Regions from separate parts of the Pseudomonas sp. GW821-FHT03C07 genome, predicted to be linked through region 3. Evidence: riboswitches for the same ligand, from Rfam matches in the RefSeq annotation. Region 3 holds a riboswitch; each other region holds the start of a gene.
What was found. A riboswitch is a leader RNA that binds a small molecule or an ion and turns the genes downstream of it on or off. The one in region 3 is predicted to bind cobalamin.
Positions count from the first base shown of each region.

Region 1 (5,889 bases), on a different contig from region 3:
CAAAGCCTGGATCAGCGCCGTGCCACTCTCAGGCAACGCCTCGCTCAGCGGATAACCCTGGTCCTTGAGCGCGCGCAGGATATTCAGCGCCGCCGCTGGTGTGTCCAGGCCCACGCCGTTGCCGATCCGCCCGTCGCGGGTCGGATAGTTGGCGAGGATCAGGGCAACGCGCTTGTTCGCATTCGGCACCCGTGCCAGATCGACCCAGCGGCGGGCCAGTTCTGCAACGAAATCCATGCGCTCGGGCTGGGCCCGATAGCAGACCACATCGCTCTGGCTGCGCTCGCTGCGCCAAGCCAAGTCCTTGAAGCTGATGGGCCGGCTGATGATGCGCCCGTCCAGTTCCGGCAAGGCGATATGCATCGCCAGGTCACGGGGGCCGAGGCCCTGCTCGCTGGCCTGCCAACCGGGCTCGTTGTCCTGGGCACAGATGGCCTGGATCACCGGAATATCGCGGCGAAATGGCCGAAGATGCGGGGCTTCGGGGCTGGACTGGGCAAATCCGGTGGTGTTGAGAATCACTGCGGCCGTCACCTCGTCCAGCAGGTCCTCAACCACGCTCAGGCACCCGGGCTCCTTGAGACTGGCCACGGCAATCGGCAAGGGATTGAGCCCGGCCACCAGCAAGCGCTGGCAGAACACATCGACAAAGGCGGTATTCGCCGCCTGCAAATGCGAGCGATAGAACAGCAAGGCCGCGACCGGTTGACCGACCCGCCAATCGGCGCGCCAGCCGGCCAGTCCGGCGTCACCGTGGCGAGGATGATAGATCGCCGTGCGCGGCAACGGCTTCGGCTCGGCCCAGGCATAGTCGCGCTCCAACCAACGACTGGCGAGGCAGCGGTACAGGTCCAGGGCATTGCCCAAGCCACCCTGGCGCAGAAAATGCCAGAGTCGCTCACCCTCCGCGGCGGGTACGTTGCTCAAGTCGCTCAGTTCCGGGTCCGGACGATCGTCCCCCGGCACCAGGATCAGGGTCACCCCGCGCTCGGCCAGTTGCACCAAACGCTCGATACCGTAACGCCAATAGCCGATCCCGCCGTGCAGCGACAGCAGGATGACCCGGGCATGTCGCAGCACCTGGTCGACATAGAGGTCGACCGAGGCATGGTTCTGCACCTGCATGGGATTGGCCAGGCGCAGGCTCGGGTAATCGTCGGGCAGTTGCCCGGCCGCCTCGGCCAGCAGCGCAAGGCTGGAATCGCCGCTGCAGAGGATCACCAGCTCGGCGGGGGTTTGTCCCAGGTCGGCAATATTGTCATCCGACACAAAACCGCCGGGCTGGGTCCTGAGCAGGTGCATGGGTCAGGCGGTCAGCGCGGTGCGCAAGGTCGATTCGAGCAGCGCGGCATCCAGATCCTGGCCAATCAGCACCAGGCGGGTAACGCGGGGTTCGGCCGCCGTCCAGGCACGGTCGAAATGCTTGTCGAAACGTGTGCCTACACCCTGGATCAGCAAACGCATCGGCTTGTTCGGGATCGCGGCGAAGCCCTTGACCCGCAAAATGCCGTGCTTGACCACCAGTTGCGTCAGGACGTCCAGCAGCAGGCTTTCATCCGCTTGCGGCAGCTCCAGGGAGATCGAGTCGAAGGCATCATGATCGTGATCGTCATGATCGTCAGCATCGTGGTGGTGATCGTGGTGGCTGTGACGGCCGTCGATATGCTCCTCGGAACCGGCGCCCAGGCCCAGCAGCACGTCCAGCGGCAGGCGGCCGCTGCTGGCTTCGACGACCTTCACCGCCGGCGGCAGTTCTTCGGCCACTTCCAGGCGCACCCGGGCCAGGTCTTCAGGGCTGATCAGGTCGGCCTTGTTGAGAATCACCAGGTCGGCGCTGGACAGTTGGTCGGCGAACAGTTCGTGCAGCGGCGACTCGTGATCCAGGTTCGGATCAAGCTTGCGCTGGGCATCCACCTGGTCCGGGAACGCAGCGAAGGTGCCGGCGGCCACGGCCGGGCTGTCGACCACGGTGATCACCGCGTCGACGGTGCAGGCACTACGGATTTCCGGCCACTGGAAGGCTTGCACCAGGGGCTTGGGCAGCGCCAGACCGGAGGTTTCGATGAGGATATGATCGAGGTCGCCACGGCGCGCCACCAATTCGCGCATCACCGGGAAGAATTCTTCCTGGACCGTGCAGCAAAGGCAGCCGTTGGCCAGTTCATAGATGCGACCACTGGCCTCTTCTTCGGTGCAGCCGATCGAGCACTGCTTGAGGATCTCGCCGTCGATGCCCAGTTCGCCGAACTCGTTGACGATCACCGCGATGCGGCGGCCCTGGGCGTTGTCGAGCATATGGCGCAACAAGGTGGTCTTGCCCGAGCCGAGAAAGCCGGTGACGATGGTGACGGGAAGCTTGGCCAGTGTTTTCATCGGATGCCCTTTGGCAAAGTGGCGGGCATACGGGACGAGAACCACGGCCCTGGGGCGCGGATGCGTTCGCCACCGGATCACCCCGCCCGGTTGTAGTGAGAAACGGTCACGAGGCAGGTCTCCTGGCTTACGGTCGGGCCGTCGCGGCGCCTTCTGGGCAGCACGCGGTAGACCTGGCCTTGCGCCTTCCCGTCCGCAGACAGTGGCATTGCAGGGCTATCGAACCGTTTACAGTTGCGGGGGCAGCCGCGGCATACCGCGTTCCCTTCTTAGCTTCGGCCGAATGCCGAAGAACCTCGAAGCTGCAAGGCTACGCAGTGCGTCGAGGCAGGTCAATCGCGAGCGTCGCTGTGGTTTAATTGCGCCCCTTTTTCCCGCCCTGCCCGTTTCAAGGAATCGTACTCATGCACGCCACCGACATCACTCAGGTCCTGGTTATCGGTTACGTCTGGCCGGAACCGCGCTCGTCGGCGGCTGGCGGCCACATGATGCAGATCCTCGAGAGTTTTCTCGACGCCGGCTGGCGCGTCACCTTCGCCAGCCCCGCCGCCGTCGGCGAACACAAGGCCGACCTGGCGAGCCTGGGTATCGAGGAGTGTCGCATCGAGCTCAACAGCAGCAGTTTCGACAGCTTTGTCGCCGGCCTGCAACCGGATGTGGTGCTGTTCGACCGCTTCATGATGGAGGAGCAGTTCGGCTGGCGCGTGGAAAAACACTGCCCCGAGGCCCTGCGGGTGTTGGAGACCGCGGACCTGCAAAGCTTGCGCGATGCCCGCCAACAACAGCTCAAGGCGCGCCTGAAAGACGATCAGGACCAGAATGACTTCAGCAGCCTGTTCGCTCCCGATCAGCGGCAGGTGTTCCAACAGATGAGCGAAACCGATCAGGCCCAGCGGGAAATCGCCGCGATTTACCGTTCGGACCTGAGCCTGATGATTTCCGATGTCGAGTCGCAGTTGCTGGTCGAACAATTCAAGGTCCCGGCGGCGTTGCTGCACTGGTGCCCGTTGATGATCGACACACCTGTGGCGGCCTATCGCGATTTCGACGAGCGTGCGCATTTTCTCAGCATCGGCAACTTCCGCCACGCGCCGAACTGGGATGCCGTGCTCTGGATGAAGACCACGCTCTGGCCGCTGATCCGCCAGCAGTTGCCCACGGCCCAGCTGCAGATCTATGGCGCCTACACCCCGCCCAAGGCCACCGCGCTGCACAACCCCGCCCAGGGTTTTCACATCATGAACTGGGCCGAGGATGCCCTGGACGTCATGGCGGCGGCGCGCATTTGCCTGGCGCCATTGCGTTTCGGCGCCGGGATCAAGGGCAAGATCATCGACGCCATGCTCTGCGGCACGCCGAATGTCACCACCCCCATCGGTGCCGAAGCCATGCACGGTGGGCTGCCCTGGGCCGGCGCCATCGAAACCAGCGCCGTCGCCCTGGCCCAAGCGGCCGTGCGCCTCTACCAGGACCGCACGCTGTGGCAGCAGGCCCAGGCCAACGGCCAGGCGCTGCTCGCCGCCCGTTACGAGCGCCGGGTCCACGGCCCCGCGCTGATTGCCCGGATCCAGGCCTGCCGCCTCGACCTCGCGGCCCACCGCCGGGACAATTTCACCGGGGCGATGCTGCGGCATCATCACCACAAGAGCACCCAGTACATGTCCCAGTGGATCGAGGCGAAAAACCGCGTCGACTGATGTTCAGGAGGCGCCGAGGACCTGGCGGATCTCGATCAGTTGCGCCGGCTCGCCGGAGACCACGACATGCGCCGACAACGGCGGCAGCTGCCGACCTTCCGGCGTGCGGCTGGGCCGGACGGAAAAGTTGACGGTGATCAGCGTGCCGTCGGCAAAGGTCGAGCGCTGCAGCAGGCGGTCCGCGGACAGGATCTGGAAGTCATCCATGGCCTGGCTGAACAGGCGCTCGTGCAGGGGCCGGAACACCTTGTCGTAGGCGCTGATCAGCGGCAAATCGCGGGAAATCACCTGATCGTTGAGGTGATACAGCGGGGGCACCATGTACAGCAATTGCAGCAACGCCGTGACCTCGCGTTCGCTGGAAAATTTCAGCGAACCGTACTCCCAGTGATGGGTACTGACCAGGCTGTCATGCAACACGATCTGATACAGCGGCAAGCGAAACTCGGCCGAGGTCACGAAGCGCGCCACCTCCGGCTTCAACGGCACCGCCTTGAAATACAGGTTGGGGGTTTCCGGCGGCCAATAGCCGCCCAGGTAATAGCGCGAGCGTTTGTTCTTGCGCATATCCGCGTCCATCCAGGCAAAGGGCTGGGTGGCAATGCCATGGCTGAAGGCGATGACCGGCGCATAGAAGGCCAGCCCACCCTCGCTGCCCGTGACCAGGTCCAGCGCCTGGACCGGATACGCCAGACGCCGGCGGCGCGCCTCGGCATCCTGCACCTGGCTGGTTTCCCGGCCCGGCGTGTAATCACTGAACTCGGGGCCGGCGGCATCGACATCGAGAAAGTAGCTGTTCAGGCGCCCCGCCTGCGCCACGGCGCTGATCCGCCGCTTGGCATAGGCTTCGACACGGCGTGGATTGACGTAGACCCCTCGACCATTGAAGCCCTGGACTTTCTTGCCCTGCTCATCGGTATAACCGGCGGCGGCCAGTTCATCGCCCATCTTCGCGGTCGCCCAACTGGCTTGCAGATTCGACGGATGCGCACTGCCGTAGCTGTCGTAGGCCGACACCAGGTAGCCGGCGGCCTTGGCGGCGTCCACCGCCTCGGGGTGCCAGAAGGTGTCGCGCCAGTCATCGGCGCCCAACCAGGCCCGCGCCAGACCCGCGCCTTGCAAGGCGACAACGGTGTCGAGGGACAACCCACCGCCCCAGCGCTCGGCCGGCGCCAGCAGATCACCAAAGGCCTCGCGCAACTGCCGACGCACCGTTTGCGCCCAGGCCACCTCGGCCTGCGGATCGTGATTGCCGGGCAACGGCGCCCGGGCCTCGCGTACGATCACCGCAGGCAACCCGGAGTTGATCGCCCGGATCACCTGGATCCGGGCAAAAGGCGGAACCTGCTCAGAGGCGCTATCGGCTTCGCCCAGCGCCAGCAAGAAGGCCTCACGGGCCTTGAGTTCGAAGGCCCCCCAGAGCCTGGACGCCAGGTGATCGCTATCGTCGCGGTGGCGGGCAAAAAAGCGTAGGAACTCCGGCCAGTGCAGGACATCGCCAGCCTTCAGCGGCCCGGCATCCCACAGATAGATATGCGGCGCGCCGCCCAGTTGGGCAATCTGCGGTTGGCTGTGGATTTTCTCGCGCAACGAGACGAACTGATCGTTATCCCGCAGCCATTGCCGGTACAGCCGTGCGCCGATCAGCGACTCCCGCGGGCCGACGACAATGCGCACCCGGTAAGGTGCATCGGGGGCCAAGCGATTGAAGGTATGGCCGAGGGTCGGCACGGGGCGACCGTTTTGCTCCTTGATACCAAAACTGGTGTTGAACGGCGTCTCGACGATCCAGGTCAGTGAATAGTCCTTGCGCAGTTCG
Region 1 is NZ_JBWKUQ010000005.1:325,019-330,907, reverse strand. It holds gene cobN (cobaltochelatase subunit CobN) at 1-1,302, opposite strand, end outside; gene cobW (cobalamin biosynthesis protein CobW) at 1,306-2,373, opposite strand; cobalamin riboswitch at 2,469-2,687, opposite strand; gene AC07VG_RS13225 (glycosyltransferase) at 2,778-4,070, shown strand; gene AC07VG_RS13220 (glycoside hydrolase) at 4,074-5,889, opposite strand, start outside.
Region 1: linked by a shared signal. The riboswitch ahead of cobW (cobalamin biosynthesis protein CobW) and the one ahead of AC07VG_RS24860 (CbtB domain-containing protein) in region 3 are both predicted to bind cobalamin.

Region 2 (5,889 bases), on a different contig from region 3:
GATCGACAGCCTGGGCGACAGCTACTGGAGCAAGACCTTCATTGAAGCCAAGCGCGCCCTGGCGATGGCTCCGACCGTGGTCACCGCCAGCAACAAGTAATCGCGCGAACGTTTTGTAGTCTTCGGCCCTGCTGATGGCTAAATGCCAAGCTTCAGTGTCAGGCGAATCTGTACAAAAAACGTCCGAAGTTAAAGTGATACTTGAAGTTTAGCGCATAGCCGCTAGAATCCTGAGATATTGTTGAGTATCTGACCGCGCGAGCCCTGCTTGCGCGGTTTTGATTTCTCTACACCACGGCAGAGAAAGCCGCATTCAGTCAGGATTTCTGCACATGTCGACCACGGCCCGTATTGCCTTGATTGCCTTCACCGCCTTGCTCGGTGCCTGTGCTGGCCATGCGCCGCCGCCGCCAGCGCCTGTGGCTCGGCCCGTGGTCTTCGCCTCCCCGCAACCCTCCTCGCCAGAAGCTGAAGACGTGCTGTTCCGCGCCCTGGGGCTGGTCGGCACGCCCTATCGTTGGGGCGGCAATACGCCGGACTCGGGTTTTGATTGCAGTGGCCTGATCAGCTATGTGTATCGTGATATGGCAGGCATTAACCTGCCGCGCTCGACCCGTGAGATGATCGTGATGCGCGCGCCGAACGTGCCGCAGAACGCCTTGCAGACCGGCGACCTGATCTTCTTCGCCACCAACGGTGGCTCCCAGGTCAGCCATGCCGGGATCTATGTCGGCGAAGGCCGTTTCGTCCATGCGCCGGCCACCGGCGGCACGGTGAAACTGGACAGTCTGTCCAAGGCCTATTGGCAGCACGCCTACCTGAATGCCAAACGTGTATTGCCTGCCGGGCGTCTGGCGAGCAACCCTTAGTTAGCCACTGCGTTACCGCGAGGTTGTCATGACCGCTCGCACCCTCAAGCTGGACGATGCCCTCTACGGCTATCTGCTGGACGTTTCCCTGCGCGAAACGCCGTTGCTCAAGCGTCTGCGTGACGAAACCCAGGCGTTGCCCATGGCGCGTTGGCAGGTGGCGCCTGAACAGGGCCAGTTCCTCGCGTTGCTGGTCAAGCTGACCGGCGCCCGGCGTTTGCTCGAAGTCGGCACCTTCACCGGTTACAGCGCCTTGTGCATGGCCTCGGCCTTGCCGGAGGGCGGTAGCCTGCTGTGCTGCGATATTCCCGGGGACTACAACGCCACGGCGCTGCGCTACTGGCGGGAGGCGGGTCTGGCTGCGCGTATCGAGTTGCGTCTGGCGCCGGCGCTGGAGACCCTGGCGCAGTTGGAGCAGCAAGGGCAGGGCGAGCAGTTCGACCTGATATTCATCGACGCCGACAAGGCCAATTACCCGGCGTATCTGGAAAGTGCCCTGCGCTTGCTGCGCCCGGGCGGCCTGGCGATGTTCGATAACACGCTGTGGAGTGGGCGGGTGCTCGAGGTGAATGGGCAAAGCGCCGACACCCGGGCCATCCAGGCGCTGAATCGGGCCTTGAAGGATGACGCGCGGGTGGATTTGTCGCTGCTGCCGCTGGGCGATGGCCTGACCTTGTGCCGTAAGCGCTAGGCTTCCTTGAACAGCAGAGCGATGCCGGGATGATACTGGCCGGCTTCGTTGTGCAACTTGCGATAAGCGTAGGGAAAGTACCAGGCCACGGCGCAGCTGTTGGCCTTTTGCAGGTCGTCGACCATATCCTGCAGGTCTTCCGGGCTGGGGCTCTGCTGCGGCTTGAACGGCGAGACGAACAGGCAACCGAGTTTCAGGTGATGCGGATGGCTGATTTTTTTGGCATCGCTCGCCACATCCAGCAGGGCCGGCATCGGGTTGAGGTTATTGACCTTGGGCCAGCGTTGCGTGGCCTGGATATAGACCGACTCCTGCGCGGTGGAGATCTGCAGGTCGCAGCGTCCGCTGCGGTCGCCCTCTTCGAGCTGCTTCTTGGTCGGGAAATGCTCCAGGGTGACCATTTCCGCCGCCCAGGCCGCGACCGACAATAACCCCAGATTGGCCCGCTCGTTGAACCAGTAGGGCGCCTGTCCGTCACCGAGGAGCTGGTTGTAGCGATCGATGCACTCGGGCCAGCGCTCCAGGGCGGGGCGCAGGAATTCCAGTTTCGGATTGCTGATGATCAGGCCTTGCATGGAGCTCCCCTTTTTATTGTTGGTCGGGTTATGGCTATTTGATATCACCTTCCTCAACGTAGCACAATTTCTGGCGCCGGTTTTTTGATCTGGGTCGGGGTAGGGAGCTATCGCCTTGTACAAGGAGTTAGGGTTTGATTTTGGCGATGACGGTCGCCTTGTGATTTCTGTAGCGGGTCATTAAGATCTCTTTAATTGTCAAGACGCAGAGGTGTCTATGAAAACGACTAAAAACGCTGCGAAAGCGGCCATGATTGCCAAATTCACCGCTGAAGCCATGTCGTTGGCTGCTGTGGGTGTTTCTGAAAATCAGCGTCGTTTTCTCAAGGTCGGTTTGAGCCGCGGCAAGGAACTCGAGCCTGCTGGTGTGCTCGCGGGTGCTCGCTCCTGACATTGGCTCCCACTATCGACTTTGGCAAAAGGCTTCCTCCCAAATTGTCTACAAACGCCCCGCCTGGCCCGGGGCGTTTGCTTTTCTGATGGCGGCTTTATTTGACGCTCCACCCCCAACCCTCTAACCTTCGCCGATTGTTTCAGGTGCTCTGTGGCGAATCGCCGACAGGGTGAAACAGGGAAGCCGGTGAGCCCTTCGACAGGCGCGATTCCGGCGCTGCCCCCGCAACGGTAAATGAGTCAAGACCGCGCCTTGAGCCACTGTGTCCAGCCGACATGGGAAGGCGCGCGGTCCCGCGAATAGCGCTCATGAGCCCGGAGACCGGCCTGATCCATCCCACAGCGTCACGGCGGGCGATGCTGGACGGCTCCGGCCGCGTTTTTCCCTGCCCCCCGTTTGCCTTATCCAGCCCCAACGGAGAGCTGCCATGAACGAATCCCCTGATCGCGACGAACGCCACCTGGCGCGCATGCTGCGCAAAAAGGCGGTGATCGACGAGCGTATTGCCAGTGCGCCAAATGAATGCGGCCTGTTGCTGGTCCTCACCGGCAACGGCAAGGGCAAGAGCAGCTCGGCTTTCGGCATGCTCGCCCGGGCCATGGGCCATGGCATGCAGTGTGGCGTGGTGCAATTTATCAAGGGCCGCAACAGCACCGGCGAAGAGCTGTTTTTCCGGCGCTTCCCCGAGCAGGTGCGCTTCCATGTGATGGGCGAAGGCTTTACCTGGGAGACCCAGGATCGCCAGCGCGATATCGCCGCCGCCGAAGCCGCCTGGGAAGTCTCCCGGGAAATGCTCCGCAACCCGAGCATCGGCCTGGTGCTGCTCGATGAGCTGAATATCGCCCTCAAGCACGGTTATCTGGACCTCGATCAGGTCCTGACCGACCTGCAAGCCCGTCCACCGATGCAGCACGTGCTGGTCACCGGACGCGGCGCCAAGCCGGAAATGATCGAACTGGCCGACACGGTGACCGAAATGGGCCTGCTCAAGCATGCGTTCCAGGCCGGGATCAAGGCCCAAAAGGGCATCGAACTATGAGGCAAGCGCGTCATTGCCCGGCGGTGCTGATCGCCGCGCCGGCTTCCGGCCAGGGCAAGACCACGGTGACCGCGGCCCTGGCGCGCCTGCACCGCAATCAGGGGCGCAAGGTCCGGGTGTTCAAATGCGGCCCGGACTTTCTCGACCCGATGATCCATGAGCGCGCCAGCGGTGCGCCGGTCTATCAGCTGGATTTGTGGATGGTCGGCGCCGAGGAGAGTCGCCGGCTGCTCTGGGAGGCGGCGGGCGAGGCCGACCTGATCCTGATCGAAGGGGTCATGGGGCTGTTCGACGGCACGCCGTCGAGCGCCGATCTGGCCCGACATTTCGGTGTGCCGGTGCTCGGAGTGATCGACGGTACGGCCATGGCCCAGACCTTCGGCGCCCTGGCCCTGGGGCTGGCACGTTACCAGCCGGACCTGCCGTTCGCCGGGGTGCTGGCCAACCGTGTCGGTACCCTACGGCACGCGCAATTGCTCGAAGGCAGCCTGACCGAAGGCCTGCGCTGGTACGGCGCGCTCTCGCGGGAAACCGGGATCGAGCTGCCGAGTCGTCATCTCGGCCTGGTGCAGGCCAGTGAATTGAATGACCTGGACAAGCGCCTGGACGCGGCTGCCGAGGCTCTGGCCGGCAGCTGCGAGGTGGCGTTGCCGCCGCCAGTGGCGTTTGCCGCGCCCGCGCCGGTAGTCGCCGAGCCGCTGCTGGCCGGCGTGCGCATCGCCGTCGCCCATGACGAGGCCTTTGCCTTCATCTATGGGGCCAACCTGGATCTGTTACGGGCCATGGGCGCCGAGTTGCGGTTTTTCTCGCCGATCCACGATCAAGTCATGCCCGAGGCGGACAGCCTTTACCTGCCCGGTGGTTATCCGGAACTGCATCACCTGGTCCTGGCCCGGAACGCGCCGATGCTGGCGGCGATCCGCGCCCATCATCAGGCCGGCAAACCCTTGCTCGCCGAATGCGGTGGGATGCTCTATCTGCTCGATGCGCTGACCGATGTCGAAGGGCAACGCGCCGAGTTGCTGGGCCTGCTGGCGGGTGAGGCGACGATGCAGAAGCGCCTGGCGGCCCTGGCCTTGCAGGCGGTGGCGTTGCCGGAAGGGCTGTTGCGCGGTCACACCTATCACCATTCGCTGACCACCACGGCGCTGGAACCGATTGCCCGGGGCCTGAGCCCCAATGGCGGGCGCGGCGCCGAGGCGGTGTATCGCCAAGGGCGGATGACCGCTTCTTATGTGCACTTTTATTTTCCGTCCAATCCGCGGGCGATTGCCGCGCTGTTGGCCCCGGATATCCACCTTGCCAAGGCCGGCGCACTCTCGGAGCGCGCGGACTTACCCGCGCGGAGGCCATGACCGACAACGCTTTTAGCCCTGAAGAACGCGCGGCGGTCTACCGTGTCATCGGTGAACGCCGCGATATGCGCCACTTTACCGCTGGCAGCGTCGCGCCCGAGCTGCTCTCGCGCTTGCTGGAGGCGGCGCATCAGGCGCCCAGCGTCGGGTTGATGCAGCCCTGGCGTTTTATTCGCATTACCGACCGCGGATTGCGCGGCCAGATCCAGCAGTTGGTGGAAGAAGAACGGATACGCACCGCCGAGGCCCTGGGCGAGCGTTCCGATGAATTCATGAAGTTGAAGGTCGAAGGCATCAATGACTGTGCCGAGGTGCTGGTCGCCGCGCTGATGGATGATCGCGAGCGGCATATCTTCGGCCGGCGGACCTTGCCGGAAATGGACATGGCGTCCTTGTCCTGCGCCATCCAGAATCTCTGGTTGGCCGCCCGTGCCGAAGGCCTGGGCATGGGCTGGGTCTCGCTGTTCGAACCGCAGGCCCTGGCGCAACTGCTCGGTCTGCCGACGGGGGCCAAGCCGCTGGCGGTGCTGTGCCTGGGACCGGTCCAGGCGTTTTATCCGGCACCGATGCTGGTCTTGGAAGGTTGGGCGCAACCGCGCCCCTTGAGTGAACTGTTGTATGAGAATTATTGGGGAGTGAGTCAATGAGTGTGGCGTTGTTGAGTGTCGCCGGGGTAGCGCTGGATGCGCTGCTGGGCGAACCCAAACGCTGGCATCCGCTGGTGGCGTTCGGCCGTCTGGCGGACCGTATCGAACAACGTTTCAATTCCGGCGGGCGTGGCTGGCGCAGTCATGGGGTCACGGCGTGGGTGATGGCGGTGTTGCCGCTGACCCTCTTGGCCACGGCCTTGTCGTGGGCGCCCTATGTCGGCTGGATCGTCGATATCCTCGCGCTCTATTGCGCCCTCGGCTTGCGCAGCCTCGGTGAACACGTCATCCCCGTGGCCCAGGCCTTGCGCAGCGATGA
Region 2 is NZ_JBWKUQ010000014.1:13,078-18,966, reverse strand. It holds gene AC07VG_RS23510 (C40 family peptidase) at 1-100, shown strand, start outside; gene AC07VG_RS23505 (C40 family peptidase) at 333-869, shown strand; gene AC07VG_RS23500 (class I SAM-dependent methyltransferase) at 898-1,560, shown strand; gene AC07VG_RS23495 (hypothetical protein) at 1,557-2,135, opposite strand; gene AC07VG_RS23490 (hypothetical protein) at 2,353-2,526, shown strand; cobalamin riboswitch at 2,654-2,873, shown strand; gene cobO (cob(I)yrinic acid a,c-diamide adenosyltransferase) at 2,957-3,568, shown strand; gene AC07VG_RS23480 (cobyrinic acid a,c-diamide synthase CobB) at 3,565-4,923, shown strand; gene bluB (5,6-dimethylbenzimidazole synthase) at 4,920-5,570, shown strand; gene cbiB (adenosylcobinamide-phosphate synthase CbiB) at 5,567-5,889, shown strand, end outside.
Region 2: linked by a shared signal. The riboswitch ahead of cobO (cob(I)yrinic acid a,c-diamide adenosyltransferase) and the one ahead of AC07VG_RS24860 (CbtB domain-containing protein) in region 3 are both predicted to bind cobalamin.

Region 3 (5,889 bases):
GCCCAGGCCCGAACTGACCTTGAAGTAATCCATCGGCACTTCGTCCAGGCGAATCAGACGGCCCTGGCCGGCGGCTTGGCCAACCAGGCCTTCATCGTTGAAGATCGCCTGTTCCTGCCGATCCTGCTCGCGGGAAAAACCATAGCTGGCGACACGGGTCAGGCCCCCCTGCTCTTCGCGGACATACAATGCCGCCACGGCGCTGCCCATATACTGGGCGCAGAATTGCAGGATATTGCGCCCCAGCAGATTCAGGCTCAGTTGGCCCAGCACCTGCTCGGCCAGCTCGGTCTGGCCACTGCGTAGCCAGGCTTGCTGTTCCAGGCGTTCCGCACTCTTGACTTGTGACGCGAGATTTTTTGCATAACTACTTGAAAGTGATAACAAATCACGTCGACCTATAAAGGCCAGCAAGGCACTCAGGCCCAGCACAAAGATGAGATAGAGGACGATGCTCCAGATCGTGGTGCGGCTTACGGTTTCATTGCGCGCGAGCCGCAGTTGCTGCTCCATGTCGATGGCGTTCTCAAACTCGCTACGGATCTCGTCAACCAGGCGCTTGCCGCGCCCCGCCTGGATCACCCCCCGGTAGTCGCCGCCGGAACGCCGCAGTTCAATCATCAACTGAGCGTATTCGCTCCAGGCGCCCTGCAAGGCTTCGATGCGTTTGAAGCGGTCGACCTGCTGCGGATTATCCGCGGTCAGTTGCTGCAAGCTGCGCAGTTCGGCAATGATCTTCGGCTTGGCGACTTCGTAGGGGTCGAGGAAATGCTCGTCACCGGTAATCAGGAAACCGCGCATACCGGTTTCCAGATCCACCGAGAGCTTCATCGCCTCGTTGCTGTTATTGATCACCCGGTCGGTATGCTCGACCCACTGGATCACCGACAGCAGATAGGTGATCAGCGCGACGAAAAATACCGCACTGAGGACCCCGACGCCCAAGGGCAGGCTGATGTTGCGACTCAATAACTTGCGAAAGCTTTGTTCATCCACCGAAGACGACGAATTCATTTCAGGGCCCGGATTAAAGTTATTGATTATCAAGGAGTCTGCCGTATGTACGAATAAAAGACCGCCATTTTTCTCACAGCTTAGAATGCAATGCCCCAGGCCGCACTGTCGTGACGCGATGACAGACCTTAGCCTATCATCTTGTACAGTCGGATTTTTTTGTACAGGCCGGGGAACTTGCCTGGCCCGGTGGTTTACTGATACCAGAGGCCGAGCGGTTCAGCGAACTTGATCCATTCCTCACTTTTTCGGGATATACCCTTATGCCAGTCCCCCCCGCCACCATCCTTGTCGTTGAAGACGATACCGTCGTGCGCATGCTGATCGTCGATGTCCTGGAGGAACTGGCGTTCAATGTCCTGGAGGCCGACGGCAGCGAAAAGGCCCTGGATATCCTTGGACAGGCCGACACCCGCATCGATTTGTTGATGACCGATGTCGGACTGCCCGAAATGGATGGCCGCGAATTGGCCAAGGCCGCCTGCCAAATGCGCCCGGGGCTGCCCGTCCTGTTTGCCAGCGGCTACGCCGAAAGCATCGAACTGGCGCCTGGCATGCAGGTGATCAGCAAGCCCTTTTCTATTGATCAGTTAAGGCTAAAGATCAAAAATATTATATAAGCACATGATTTATATGAAATATTTATTCTAGAATTCACTTTAACTCGGGGCTGGGCCAGCGCATTCGCGACCACCACTGCGCCCTCTACTGCATTGACGCGCCCGGCCCAGCGTGTTTACCTAGTGGCCTTGTTTTGGGTGCCCTTCACAGGGTGAAACGGGAAACCGGTGCGTCAGCCTGTCTGTCTTCAGGCCTGATCAGTCCGGTGCTGCCCCCGCAACGGTAAGCGAGAGAAGCGTCAGAGCCACTGTGTCGACACCGGCATGGGAAGGCGACGCTTGAAGAGTCGGGCCCTGCCCAACTCCCTCGCAAGCCCGGAGACCGGCCCAGAAATAATCGATGACAAACCTGCGGTGGGCAGGCGCTGTTGTAATCTCCGGGCGCCCGCCCGCCGAGGTTCTTCGCGCCTTTCCGCCTGCTAAAACTCAAAGGGAAGCGCCATGTCAACCACTACCGTCCGCCACTCGACCGCCATCAGCACCCTGAGCCAGCGCCTCGTCGCCGCCATCGGTGCCACCATCCTGGGCGCGGCATTGGTCTATTTCGCCGGGTTCTCACCCATCGACGTCGTCCACAACGCCGCACACGATACCCGTCACAGCTCTGCCTTCCCGTGCCATTGAGACGCCAGCCATGATCAAGCGTATTGCGCAAACAGCGGGATTCACCGGCTTGCTGGCCGCCCTGTTGCTGACCCTGCTGCAGAGCTTCTGGGTCGCCCCGCTGATTCTCCAGGCGGAAACCTATGAAAAATCCGCGGCAGCCGAGGCTCACGAACACCAGCACGCGGCCATGGCCGGGCACGTACACGACGAAGAGGCCTGGGAGCCGGAAGACGGCTGGCAGCGCGTGTTGTCCACCACCGGCGGCAACCTGGTGGTGGCCGTCGGTTTCGCCCTGATGCTGGCCGGCCTCTATACCCTGCGCGCGCCGAACCGCACCGCCCAGGGCCTGCTCTGGGGCCTGGCCGGTTATGCCACGTTCTGCCTGGCACCGACCCTGGGCCTGCCGCCGGAACTGCCGGGCACTGCCGCGGCGGACTTGCTGCAACGGCAGATCTGGTGGGTCGGCACCGCAGCGTCCACGGCGGTTGCCATTGCCCTGGTGGTGTTCGGCAAGCACTGGGCGCTCAAACTGCTGGGCGTGGCCATTGTCGTGGTGCCCCATGTGATCGGCGCACCGCAGCCGCAAGTTCATTCCAGCCTGGCGCCAGAAGAGCTGGAAGCACAATTCAAGATCGCCTCGCAACTGACCAATGCCGCGTTCTGGCTGGCCCTGGGCCTGATCAGTGCATGGCTGTTCCGGCGCAAGACCAAGGCTCACTACTCGGCATGAGCACGACGCCAATCCTCGCGGTTGGCCTCGGCTGCCGGCTCGGCTGTAGCGCCTCGACCTTGCAGGCGCTACTGGAGCAATCTTTGCTGGCCCATCGGATCGACCTCAAGGAAATCAATGGCTTGGCAAGTATTGATGGGAAAAAGGTTGAACCCGGCCTGCGGGAACTGGCACAGCGCCTGAACCTGCCGCTGGTGTTCTTCAGTGCGACCGAGCTGGCACCTTACGAGGCTCGGCTCAGCCATCGTTCCAGCCAGGCCTTCGAACAGACCGGCTGTCATGGCGTCGCAGAAAGTGCCGCGCTGGCCCTGGCCGAACAGTTGGGGCAAGCCCGTGCGAATCTTCTGATTTCACGCCAAAAGCATCCTCAGGCGACCTTTGCACTGGCCTGGACCGGGCAAAACCCTCGATAATCACCGCCGTCTACATGAGCGTTGTTCATGTAAAGTCTTGTGCAGCCCTGTTCAGAGAGTGTCATGACCGTCTACTTCATCGGCGCCGGCCCCGGCGATCCGGAACTCATTACCGTCAAGGGCCAACGCCTGATCCGCAGCTGCCCGGTGATCATCTATGCCGGCTCCCTGGTGCCTGATGCCGTGCTTGAAGGCCACCGTGCGACGCAAGTGGTCAATAGCGCCGAGTTGCACCTGGAACAGATCATCGACCTGATCAAGACCGCAGATGCCCGGGGCCAGGACGTGGCGCGGGTGCATTCGGGCGATCCGTCGCTCTACGGTGCCATCGGCGAGCAGATCCGCCCTCTGCGCGAATTGGGCATTGCCTATGAAATCATCCCCGGCGTCACCGCGACCGCCGCCTGCGCAGCCTTGCTCGGCGCCGAGCTGACGCTGCCGGATATTTCCCAAAGCGTGATCCTCACCCGTTATGCCGACAAAACCGCGATGCCGGCCGGGGAAGAGTTGGCCAGCCTGGCCCAGCACAAGGCGACCATGGCGATTCACCTGGGGGTCAAACACCTGGCCAGAATCATCGAGGAACTGCTGCCGCATTACGGCGCGGACTGCCCGATCGCGGTGATCCATCGCGCTACCTGGCCCGACCAGGACTGGGTACAAGGTACCCTTGAGGATATTCTGGCCAAGGTCGAGGCCAAGGGCTTTCGCCGCACGGCGCTGATCCTGGTGGGCCGCGTCCTGGCCAGCGAGCACTTCAGCGAATCCTCGTTGTACCGCGCGGGTCACGCTCATCTTTATCGACCTTGAATCGTCTGGAGGATAAGCCGATGTCCGAACCGTTGTTTTCCGGCGCCAAACTGGCCCTGCTCTGCGGCGATGAGCTGCTGACCTACCTGCGCGACATGAAGGACAGCATTCCCTATCCCGGACATTGGGACTTTGCCGGTGGCGGTCGCGAAGGCGAGGAAACTCCGAGCGAATGTGCCCTCAGGGAGCTGGATGAGGAGTTTTCCCTGCGTATCGGGGCTGAACGGATCGAATGGGCCCGACGCTACCCCAGCGTGACCCAGCCCAATACCCACTCGTGGTTTCTGGTCGGGCAACTGAGCCGCGCGGAAATTACAGCGATTCGCTTTGGCGACGAAGGCCAGTACTGGCGGATGATGGCGATTGCCGAGTACCTGGAGCACCCGCTGGGTGTGCCCTATCTGCAAGAGCGGCTGCGCGATTACCTGGAGAGTCGGGTTTCCGGGTCGTAATAATGTACCGCTCTCAAGGGCCTCTTCGCGGGCAAGCTCCGCTCCCACAGTACCTGTGTCGAACCTGGATTATATGGACGGCACAGAACCCCATGTGGGAGCGGAGCTTGCCCGCGAAGACGTCGGAGCAGGCACCGCAATCGGAACGACCTCAACCGATCCCCCCATAAAAAAACGGCGCTCACGGGCACCGTTTTTTTATCCAGCCGGACGTAGCGAACGCCCTGCTACCGAACTCAGTAGTAGGCGTTTTCTTTCTGCGTATGGTCGGTCACATCGCGTACACCCTTGAGCTCGGGAATCCGCTCGAGCAAGGTGCGCTCGATGCCTTCCTTCAAGGTCACGTCGGCCTGACCACAGCCCTGGCAACCGCCACCGAACTGCAGCACGGCGATACCGTCCTCGACCACTTCGATCAGGCTGACCTGGCCGCCGTGGCTGGCCAGCCCCGGATTGATTTCGGTTTGCAGGTAATAGTTGATACGCTCGTTGACCGGACTGTCGGCATTGACCATCGGCACCTTGGCGTTTGGCGCCTTGATCGTCAGTTGGCCGCCCATACGGTCGGTGGCGTAATCGACCACCGCATCATCGAGGAAGGCTTCGCTGAAGGAATCGATCCACGCGGTGAAGCTTTTCAGCCCCAACGCGGTGTCTTCAGGTTTTTCTTCACCCGGCTTGCAATAGGCAATGCAGGTTTCGGCGTACTGGGTACCCGGCTGGGTAATGAAAACGCGGATGCCGATCCCCGGGGTGTTCTGCTTCGACAGCAGATCAGCCAGATAATCGTGGGCGGCATCGGTAATGGTTATGGCGCTCATGGAATCTCCTCACAGACTTGCCGCCAGTTTACGCCAATCGGGCCGCCGGACAAAGTCCTAGTATTTTTGTCGGGAAAGCAGCGGCCGCCACTGGATCGAACCCACCAGCAACGCCGAGAAAATCAGCGCACTGGCCAGCCAGCCCGCCGGGCTCGGCCAGACGCCGAGCAACAGCATCGAACCGAGAATGGCAAATACCGGAATCAGCAAGGACAGCGGCGCCACCTGCGACAACGGATATTCGCGCAACAACAGATTCCAGCCCCAATAACACAGGTGTGTAGCGCCATAGACCTGGAACGCCAGGGAAAACAGCAGACCCGTCCCGAGCTGATCCGGCAGCGCGACAAAGGGCACCGCAGCGTTCTTGAGCCAGGTCAGCAGGAACAGCGGCAGCGGTGCGAACAGGCTGGCCCAGACCAC
Region 3 is NZ_JBWKUQ010000015.1:144,105-149,993, forward strand. It holds gene AC07VG_RS24850 (response regulator) at 1-1,014, opposite strand, end outside; gene AC07VG_RS24855 (response regulator) at 1,278-1,634, shown strand; cobalamin riboswitch at 1,754-1,979, shown strand; gene AC07VG_RS24860 (CbtB domain-containing protein) at 2,076-2,258, shown strand; gene AC07VG_RS24865 (CbtA family protein) at 2,269-2,970, shown strand; gene AC07VG_RS24870 (cobalamin biosynthesis protein) at 2,967-3,383, shown strand; gene cobM (precorrin-4 C(11)-methyltransferase) at 3,447-4,193, shown strand; gene AC07VG_RS24880 (NUDIX hydrolase) at 4,214-4,645, shown strand; gene nfuA (Fe-S biogenesis protein NfuA) at 4,882-5,466, opposite strand; gene AC07VG_RS24890 (EamA family transporter) at 5,524-5,889, opposite strand, start outside.